DNA from 2 places in the Romboutsia lituseburensis genome. Region 1 is predicted to be linked to the other one. Evidence: riboswitches for the same ligand, from Rfam matches in the RefSeq annotation. Region 1 holds a riboswitch; the other holds the start of a gene.

Region 1 (5,481 bases):
GTGATAAGGGCGATATGGGTCCTCAAGGTATTTGTGATTGTCCTATTATTCCTGAACCTAAGGCAAAAGAAAAATATATACCACCTAAAAAAGTTCCTTATAAAAAGTAAAATAAAAAGAGAGACTTTAAAAAGTCTCTCTTTTTATTTTACTGCTTCTACCCAATTTTTACTGGTAACATAAATGTCTCTTTCTTTAAGAATTGATGATACAACAGCATATCCATCACAATCAAGTTTTTTTAGATTTTCTAAATTATTTAGATTGATTCCACCTATTAAAACAATTGGTATATCTACTATTTTTTTTATTTCTCCTACAGTCTTATAAGAAACTGATTTTGCATCTAATTTAGTTGATGTAGAGTACATAGCTCCAACACCAATATAATCAGCTCCATCCTGTTTTGCTTTTTTTGCTTCATTTAAATTTCTAGCAGAAACACCTAATATTTTATTCTTCCCTATAATATTTCTTATAAATTTAGCATCTATATCACTTTGCCCAACATGCACACCATCAGCATCACAAATCATAGCAATATCAACTCTATCATTTATGATAAATGGAATATTATATTTTCGTGTTATTTCTCTAAGTTTAAATGCTTTTTCTAAAAATTCTTTACCTGATGTATCTTTTTCTCTTAGCTGAACCATAGTAACTCCGCCTCTTATTGCATCTTCTATGCATCTATAAAAGTCTCTATCCTCTAAAATATCATTATCTGTTACTAAATATAACTTTAATTTGTTTCTTATAGCATTTTTCATAATTATTTATTCAGCTAGTACTAACTGTTTTTCCTCCTTTTTGTCATTTTTTAGGTCTAATTTATAAAAATGATGTACTGGCCCAACGCCATGACCTATATCAAAGCTATTTTCAATAGCATTTGTTATATATTCTTTGCTTAACTTTACAGCCTCTTTAATATCATATCCTAACGCTAAGTGTGATGCTATAGCTGACGATATTGTACATCCAGTTCCATGAGTATTTTTTCTATTTAATCTTTTGCTTTTAAATATTTCAAATGTTTCTTTTCCAATTAGCAAGTCTATTGCATCTCCTTCTAAATGTCCGCCTTTCATCAATACATATTTAGGACCCATACTTAGTATTTCATTTCCTACTACCTTCATATCTTCTACTGTTTTTATTTTAATTCCTGTTATTTCTTCAGCTTCTGGAATATTCGGTGTTACTATATATGCCATTGGTATTAAATATTTTATTAAATTAGCCTTAGCTTCTGGTCTTAATAAACTATACCCACTCTTAGATATCATGACTGGATCTACTACTAAATTTTCTACATTATACTTTTTTAAAGTATTAGCTATCTCAAGTATGATTTCAGGACTGGATACCATCCCAATTTTTGTCGACTTAGGTTTTATATCTTCAAATACTACCTCTATTTGTTTTTTTATAATATTTTGGCTTAATTCTTCTACATCAAATACACCTTGTGTATTCTGTGCTGTTACAGCAGTTATCACACTCATTCCATATGTTCCTATTGCACTAAATGTTTTTAAATCAGCTTGAATACCTGCGCCCCCACTTGAATCGGAACCTGCTATTGTTAATGTAGGTATTTTATAATTTTTCATATTTATCCCCCTTATCTTTAGTAAAAATTTATAGTATTATTTTATAAAATAAAAAGCTATACCTAGATTAGGTATAGCTTTAATACACTTGTTTAAATATTGTAATATTTAGAGTTATGTACAAGCTTTCCTACGCTGGCATTACCCAGATCAGGTATAAGGGTCAGTTTATACTTCTCAGCCTAAAGGCTCCCCTAGCTATATTTATTATTTATTTACAATTTAATTATAGTATTTTTACTATAATTGTCAATTAATTATTATTTTTTAATTTTCTGTTTATTATTTTAATTCTTCGATTTTTCCTAGGCTATAATATAATTTATTTTCAAGTTCTTGTATAAATTCATTTCCATTTTCTATAATCCACAGCTTTTTAATTCGAGAGCATCTCTTTATATAACTTTCTAATTTCATAGCTTTACTTCTACTGTCACTTATAAAAAATATTTCTAAATTTCTATAGCCTCTAACCCTAGTATATTTTGAATTTATTCCTCTTTCATGTTCTTTCATCCTTCTTTTTATATCGGTTGTATATCCGGTATAAAGAGAATTATCCATACACCTAATTATATATGTAAAATGCATATTGTACCTCATTTATTTTTTTATAATAAAAAATGATACTATAATATGCACTTTTATTCAATGAATTTATTTAGTTTCTTTAATCAAATCTCTTTCGTTTTTTTGACCTCTCATTCTAACTATATTAGCAGCTACACCAACCACTGTTGCTCCGTCAGGCACATCTTTTAAAACCACTGCATTTGCTCCTATCTTAGAGTTAGAGCCTATATTTATAGGTCCTAATACTTTTGCACCTGCACCAATTATAACATCATCTCCAACCGTTGGGTGCCTTTTTCCTGTATCTTTACCTGTTCCACCTAATGTAGTTCCATGATATATAGTTACTCTATTTCCAACTTCTGCAGTTTCTCCTATTACAACTCCCATTCCATGATCAATTAAAATACTATCTCCTAATGTAGCTCCTGGGTGAATTTCTATCCCTGTTAAAAATCTAGCTATTTGAGATAATAATCTGGCTGCAAAAAATAATTTATGCTTATATAAAAAATGAGTAAATATATGAACTAACCTAGCATGTATAGATGGATAAAGTAAAAAAACCTCTATTTTACTTCTTGCTGCAGGGTCATTTTCCATAATATACTCTATGTCTTTATTTATTTTTTTTAACACTTGTATCACCTCTATTTAAATATTTCCATAGATATATATTTTTCAATTCCATCAGGAGCAATTGTAACTATTTTTTTATCAGAATATATTTTAGATACTTTCAAAGCACCTATAACATTTGCACCCGAAGATAATCCGACTAATATACCTTCTTTCTCAGAAAGCATTCTGACACCTTCAAATGCTTCATCATCTTTTATAGTTAAAACCATGTCAACTAGTGATTCATCGTAATTTTTAGGTATAAATCCAGCTCCAATACCCTGAATTTTATGAGATCCACTGATACCTTTTGATATAACTGGCGAATTTTCAGGTTCTATAGCTACTATAATTACATTTGGATTTTTTTCTTTTAAATATCTTGCAACTCCAGTTAATGTTCCTCCAGTACCAACACCACATACAAACACATCCAAGTCTTTTACTTGATTTAATATTTCAACTCCAGTCGTTTTATAATGACCATATGGGTTATCTTCATTTTCAAATTGATTTAAACTTTTATAATGTTTATTTTCATTTAAAAGTTCTTGTGCTTTTTTAATGGATCCGCTCATTCCACGTTTTCCTTCTGTAAGTACAAGTTTTGCCCCATAAGCTTTCATCAACTCTCTTCTTTCTATACTCATAGTCTCTGGCATAACTATTATCACTTCATAACCTTTTAACTTACCTATCATTGCTAGTGCTATCCCGGTATTGCCACTTGTTGCTTCAACTAGTACATCACCTTTTTTCAAAACCCCTCTTTTTTCCAATCCATCTATCATAAAATATACAGCTCTATCCTTTATACTACCTCCAGGATTATATTTTTCTAATTTTATATATATACTTGAACTTTCTAATTTATTTAATTTAAGCATAGGTGTATTACCTATCATTTCTAATATACTCTCATTCACCATATAACTACCTCCAAATTTTATTATCAAAATGATAATGATAAGTTTATTATATTATTATCATTTTGATAATGCAACTATATAATTTTATTTATATAATATTTTTTAATTTTTATATCCTATTTATAAGCTAAACATATTGAAAAAAGTACATTTTGTTAAATATATATTTTTTTCAAAAAGAAATGTTTTTATATATAATAAAAAATACCTGAAATATATTTCAGGTATTTTTATATTAATTAAATAATGTATCTCCCATGCTAGCAAACATTTGAAGCATCAAATATGATTTTATATCTATAATTTCATCACTTTTTAAAATTTCTTTTGCTTCTTCCTTAGAGATAAGCATTGATTCTATATCTTCATCATCTTCTAAAAACTCATTACTCAGTTCTCCTTCACATGTACAGTACACAAATGCTACTGATTCATCTGTCATTCCAGGTGATAAATAAACTTTTTGTCTACTTTTTACATAATTTATTTTCAAAAGATCTAATCCTGTTTCTTCCTTAAGCTCTCTAGCTACTGTACTTTCCATTGATTCATCATTATCCACAAGTCCAGCTGGAAGTTCATATATATAGTTATTTATAGGCACTCTAAATTGCTTTATCAAAACTAATTTATTTTCTGATTCATGAAAAGCTGCTATTACTACAGCATCAATCTTATCCTCTTTTTCTTCTAAGTAAACTTCTTTTAATTCATCTTCATTTTTTCTTGATGCAACCATCCAATGTCTATCTTCATTTTGCTTATTTCTATATTCAACATCATATAGACCTACAAATTTAGTCTCAACTAAGGTCTTTACATCTTTAATTTTGTTATTCACTTAATCTACTCCCTTCAATTATTTCAGTTACTATACTAATTTTTATTATAACAATAATTTATTTTTTTATCATTAATTTTAAATTTATGATATATTTATATAAAAGTTACACTTAAGATTGAAAGGAGATTTTTATGTATAATTTAAATTTCAAATATGTTTTTCTTTATATTTTAATTATAAATTTCATAGGATTTCTATCTATGTATATAGATAAAAAAAGAGCTATAAATAATCAATTTAGAATAAGTGAGAGAACACTTTTATTATTAAGTATACTCGGAGGTAGTATTGGTTCTTTTGTTGGAATGCATAAATTTAGACATAAAACTAAAAAGAGAAAATTTACAGTAGGTATACCTCTAATATTTATCATTGAATCTTTTTTAATAATTCAAATAATATAATAATTAAATTAAATAAAAAATGGTGTAAAAGAGTTATCTTTTACACCATTTTTTATTTAAACTATGCTAATGTTTTAAATTCATATCCATTGTCTTTGAAATATTTTATTATCTCTGGTAGTGCTTTTGCAGTTTCTTCTTTTCCGTAAGTGTCATGCATTAGTATTACTACCATTTCTTTACCTTCAGCTGTTTTTTTAGCATGTTCTGCTAATTCGCTTGCATTTTTCTTTCTTCCTTCTGCATCTGCATTTAAAGCATTCCAGTCTATAGATGCCATATTATTTTCATTTAAGTAAGCATCTAATGTATCCATACCTTTCCAAGACATATGTCCTCCTGGACATCTTAAAACTCTTGTAGAGAAATATGGACTTATTACTCTTTTTAATATTTCATCTGTCTTATTAAAATCTGCTAAGAAATTATCTAAATTAAGAGTTCTACCAGGATATAAATATTTATAATCATGACTGTATGAATGATTTGCT
Region 2 (5,481 bases), 450 kb from region 1:
ATTTTCTTCTAATATATATGTACCCCTATGATATTTTGCAGGTCTATGAATAACAAGAATTGGGCTATACTCACCATTAGTTTCATCTTCATTTTTATCAACTATTTCAGATTTATTTTTAACTTCATACTCGCTAGATATTGATCCATATCTAGACTTCTGATTTAAAGAATAAATTTCATTATCTTCTATATAGTTTATTATTTCTTTAACATATTCTTTATCTATAATATTATTTAAGTTCTCAGTATTATTTACATAGTTTTGAGATAATTCATCTTTTAAATTATTTATATCCTCTATTTTTATATTAAAGACTAAACACATATTTAATAATCTATTTTCTATATCATTTATATCAACATTTATAAATGGTTCTATTTCGTTAAAATATTCATAATTCTTTATTTGCAAAATTTGATTTAGGATGTTCATATGATTTATTGAACTATTTCTATCAAATAAATACTTATTTACACTTTCTTTTAATGCTTCAATATTTTTATATATTTTTATGTATTCCTTTATTAATTTCATACCTTTGTTTAATATTTCTTTTGGTATATTTATATAAATGTCATTTTCGTTGACACATAGCTTTAATTCATCTTCTTCAAAAATAGCTTTAATGTCTTCTGTCATACTTTTTTCTCCTTTATATTTCAAACTTAAAGTCAGATTTAATTATAGCATAAATTATATTTTTAAGTCTAATATTTTACTTTACTACAGCTTTTATGCTTATTTAAATACAAACTAAGGCACATGAATTTTTATCTAATCCATGTGCCTTAGTTTATAATAAATTTAATATTTCTTTTTTCAATTTAACAATATATTCTAGGTTTTCATCACTTATATAAGTTTTATCAATTGTAAATTCTTTTTTTACAATTGCAGGCTTTTTAGATATAACATATATTTTGTCAGATAACATTATAGCTTCATCTATATCATGAGTTATTAATAGTATAGTTGAATTTACTTTATTTTTTATATCTAATAACCAATTTTGCATTGATGCTTTAGTTATAGAGTCTAGCGCTCCAAATGGCTCATCTAGCAGCATAATATCATTTGAATTTACAAAAGTTCTTAAAAAATTAGCTCTTTGTTTCATCCCACCAGATAATTCTTTTGGATATTTATTTTCATACCCTTCTAATCCAAATGTTTTAAAATACTGTATAACATTTTTATGCGCTTCTTTTTTTCTTATAGATTTATTATAAAAGTTCTTTTCCTTCATAATAGTTAATGGCAAACTAACATTATCTATTATAGTTTTATGAGGTAGTAATAAATCTTTTTGATACATATAACTCAATTTACCATTAATCTCAATACTTCCACTATCATATTCGATTAAATTTGTAATCATATTAAATATAGTACTTTTACCGCATCCACTAGGGCCAAGTATACTTACAAATTCACCTTCACAGACCCTTATACTTATATTATCTAATACCTTAACATCTTCATAAGATTTAGAAATGTTTTTAATATCTATTTTAACATTTTTATTTTGGTAAGAATTCATTAGTATAAGCCTCACTAGGTTTTAAGTCTTTATTTATCAATTTATATTCTCTTAAGAACTCTGTATAATTGTTCCATACACTGTCTTTCATTTCTCCCCATCTTTTTGCATCATCAATATATTTTTCAGCTAAATATTCTTGACTTTTTATTGCTAGGTTTTCATCTATTTCAGGTGCATGTTTTACAAGTATCTTAGCAGCTTCCTTAGGATTTTCTATTGCATATTCATAACCTTTTTTTGTTGCCTCTAAGAATTTTTTAGCAACTTCTGGTTTTTCTTTTAATAATTTTTCATTCGATATTATAATAGGTGTATAATAATCAAGTCTTTTATCAACTTCACCTATTGGTATATAGTCTAACTCTACTCCACGTTGACTTGCTTCTATCGCAGTCCATCCTTCAAAAATCCATGCAAAATCTATGTTTTTGCTTGTCGCTGTAAAGAAATCATCATCTCCTATATTTACTACTTTTAGATTTTTAAAATCTTTACCTTCTTTTTTCATAACCGCATCTAATATAGCATCTTCAGCTGGTGAACCCCAACCACCATAAACCTTCCCTTCAAAGTCTTTTGGTGATTTTATATTTTTATCTTTTGGCGCTGCAAACCCAGAAGTATTATGTTGTATAACTGTTGCTACAGCTTTTATCGGAAGTGGATCATCACTTGTTTTAGCAAATGTAACTTCCTCTTGATAACTTATTCCAAAGTCTGCCTTTTGAGTAGCCACTAAAGTAGCTGCTCCTCCTTCTGGTGGCTGTATTATATCAACATCTAACCCTTGTTCTTTATAATACCCATTTTCAAGAGCTACAAATAATCCAGTATGATTTGTATTAGGTGTCCAATCTAGTACCATTGTAACCTTTTCTTCATTAGATTTTTTATCTTCAGACTTCTTATTGCTTGAGCACCCACTTAAAGTACTAATTGTAAGTGCACTTATTAATCCTAGACTAACTAATTTTTTAAGTTTCATAAAATCCTCCCTAGTTGTTGTGCCTTAACACTATTTTTTTTATTAATTGCACTAACAATACAAATAATAAACTAAAAATTACTACAAGTATTGTTGAAGCAAATACCTTATCAAGAGCATAAGCACTCTTTGCTCTCACCATATATACTCCAAGCCCCTTGGTTCCCCCTAACCACTCTGCTACTGTTGCTGCAACTACTGCATAAGTTGCTGAAATTTTCAGTCCTGAAAAAAGCTTCTCCATAGACATTGGAAACTTCAAATGTATAAATGTTGATAATTTTGAGCTATTCATTGTTTTAAATAAGTTTAAATAATCTTTATCTAAATTTTCTATTCCATCTACAAAACTTATAAGTATTGGGAAAAAACATGTCATAGTTACCATTATAACTTTAGGTAACATATCAAATCCAAACCATATTATTAAAAGAGGTGCTATTGCAATAGTTGGTATTGTTTGAGATACAACCATTATTGGGTAAACACATTTTTTAAATATCGGTATGAAGTCCATAAGTATTCCCATAACTAAAGATATTATAATTGCTATAATAAACCCTAACAATGCTTCATTTAAAGTTGTTAAAGTATTTGTATATAAGTTTAAATAATCTTTACTAAATACCTTTATTATGTCACTTGGTGCTGGAAGTATATATTTAGGTATATCATTTATTTGTACTACTAATTCCCATATAAGTAATATGCTTAAAAATGTAATTATTGGATATAAGCTATTTTTTACTTTATCTATGGTTTTTAAGCTTTTCATCTATTGTTATTCCCCCAGCTTTTTCATCTATTCTAGCTGTTGTTATAACTCTTTCACAGCCAAGATCAAAAGGTATTTTATGTATTTTCTTTAGAAGTTCAAATACTTCGTCAAAGTCGCCTTCTATCGTTGTACTCATTGCACCTATTTCATATTTTAGACCACTATTTTTTATTTCTTCTATACATACATCTACAACCTTGTACATTTCTTCTTCACCTTTATAAGGTCTTAAAGGTACTACTGCTACATCTGCTATTACCATATAATCCACCATCCTTTATTTTTATTCATTCAGATAATATTTCTATATTTATAAAAAAATAGTTTAATTGAACATAAAAAAGCCAAAATATAATTAATCTCCTATTTTAAAATCGATATTTCGTAATTATAAAAGGAGAAATTATATTTTGGCTTTAATTGTTGATTATTACAAAACTTACTTTTTAATATAGCCTTTATATAATCTGATTTTCTCCCTACGCCGGCATTATCCAAACAGGTTTAAAGGGTCGAGATTTATTATCTCCTCTCAGCTACTTGGCTCCCCTGAAATATGTGTATTTTCAATTTGATTATACTATAATTATCATTTTTTAACAATTATTTTATATTTGTCCTATAATTCTTACTATTTCATATACTATAATAAGTATATAATACTTATAAGGAGGACATCATGATTAATACCCTAAAAGATAAACTTTCAAACTATAAACCTTATATAAATGGGCACAAAAATATGAAAAAAGCTTCTGTACTCATTCCTCTTGTAAAAAAAGAGAATAATTTTTATATATTATTTCAAGTTAGATCCAAGACATTGAGATCTCAACCCAATGAAATATCCTTTCCTGGTGGGAAAATAGAGTTAAATGAAACACCTTATAATGCTTGTATTCGAGAAACTTGTGAAGAACTTGGTACATGCCCAGATAATATTCAAATAATATCTGAACTAGATTTACTTATAACTCCAGCTAATTTAATTATTCACCCTTATGTCGGTATATTAAATGATATTGAAACTTTAAATATAAATAAAGATGAAGTCGATCATATATTTTTAGTACCAATACCTTATTTGTTAAAATATGAGCCTAACTACTATAACAATGAAGTAAAAATTATACCAGATAGCAATTTTCCTTATGATATAATTCCAAACAAAGAAAACTATAAATTTGGAAAAGGAAATTACGAGGTTTTATTTTATCAATATAATAATTATATTATTTGGGGTATAACTGCAAAAATACTTCAAAACTTCTTAGAAATTTTAAATGATTAGTATGGTAATTATTTATATAATATAAAAAAGTAGTTTATAAAATATAATATTTTATAAACTACTTTTTTTACTCCAATTAATTTTCATATTTAAATTCTTCTATGAAAACTTTAACTATCTCAGGATCAAATTGAGTACCTGAGCATCGTTCAATTTCTTTTAAAGCTTGATCATTAGTCATTTGTTTCTTATATGACCTTTCACTTGTCATTGCATCATATGCATCAATAACACATATTACTCTGGCTAAAAACGGTATTTCTTTGCCTTTTAACCCCATAGGATACCCTGTACCATTCCATTTTTCATGATGTGATAGTATATTATTTGCTACATATGCTATCTCATAATTAGATTTAGCAACCCTATATCCCTTTTCTACATGTGTTTTTATTATATTAAATTCTTCGTCAGTTAGTTTACCATTTTTAGATGCAATTTCATTTTGTATTCCTATTTTACCAATATCATGAAGCATAGCTGAAATTATAAGCTCTTTTTGATCATCAATACTAAGTTTTAATCTTTTACCTAATCTTTTAGCATAGTATACTACTCTATCTGTATGCTTTTTTGCATCTGAGCTTTTTTCTTCTAAGATTTCCATTAATCCTTTTAGAATTTTCTTTTTAGAATTTATATTTCTTGGTAATTTTTTTTTATATAACTTTTCTTCAGCATCTTTTATAATGTCATCTATATTATCTTTTAAGTTTCTTTTTGTTGAATACCCTAAGGATATACTTAGAGGTATAGACGTATACGGTTCTTTTTTACAAGCACGTGTAATTTTTTTGCATATTTGCTCTGCTTTTTTAGATTCTGTATTTGGAAGTAATATTATAAATTCGTCTCCACCCCACCTAACTATTAACCCATCA

Evidence for each region. Region 1 has a riboswitch for thiamine pyrophosphate ahead of thiD (bifunctional hydroxymethylpyrimidine kinase/phosphomethylpyrimidine kinase). Riboswitches for the same ligand answer to the same signal wherever they lie in the genome.
Region 2: linked by a shared signal. The riboswitch ahead of NWE74_RS04000 (MTH1187 family thiamine-binding protein) and the one ahead of thiD (bifunctional hydroxymethylpyrimidine kinase/phosphomethylpyrimidine kinase) in region 1 are both predicted to bind thiamine pyrophosphate.

Annotation. Positions count from the first base shown of each region.
Region 1 is NZ_JANQBQ010000001.1:1,247,957-1,253,437, forward strand. Features, by position in the region: gene NWE74_RS06075 (collagen-like protein) at 1-110, shown strand, start outside; gene thiE (thiamine phosphate synthase) at 144-773, opposite strand; gene thiD (bifunctional hydroxymethylpyrimidine kinase/phosphomethylpyrimidine kinase) at 780-1,619, opposite strand; TPP riboswitch at 1,730-1,825, opposite strand; gene NWE74_RS06090 (GIY-YIG nuclease family protein) at 1,902-2,210, opposite strand; gene epsC (serine O-acetyltransferase EpsC) at 2,277-2,831, opposite strand; gene cysK (cysteine synthase A) at 2,843-3,742, opposite strand; gene NWE74_RS06105 (NUDIX hydrolase) at 3,978-4,583, opposite strand; gene NWE74_RS06110 (DUF1294 domain-containing protein) at 4,718-4,990, shown strand; gene NWE74_RS06115 (polysaccharide deacetylase family protein) at 5,052-5,481, opposite strand, start outside.
Region 2 is NZ_JANQBQ010000001.1:793,085-798,565, forward strand. Features, by position in the region: gene NWE74_RS03980 (hypothetical protein) at 1-642, opposite strand, end outside; gene NWE74_RS03985 (ABC transporter ATP-binding protein) at 797-1,543, opposite strand; gene NWE74_RS03990 (ABC transporter substrate-binding protein) at 1,524-2,531, opposite strand; gene NWE74_RS03995 (ABC transporter permease) at 2,542-3,306, opposite strand; gene NWE74_RS04000 (MTH1187 family thiamine-binding protein) at 3,281-3,571, opposite strand; TPP riboswitch at 3,769-3,870, opposite strand; gene NWE74_RS04005 (NUDIX hydrolase) at 3,989-4,600, shown strand; gene NWE74_RS04010 (HD domain-containing phosphohydrolase) at 4,677-5,481, opposite strand, start outside.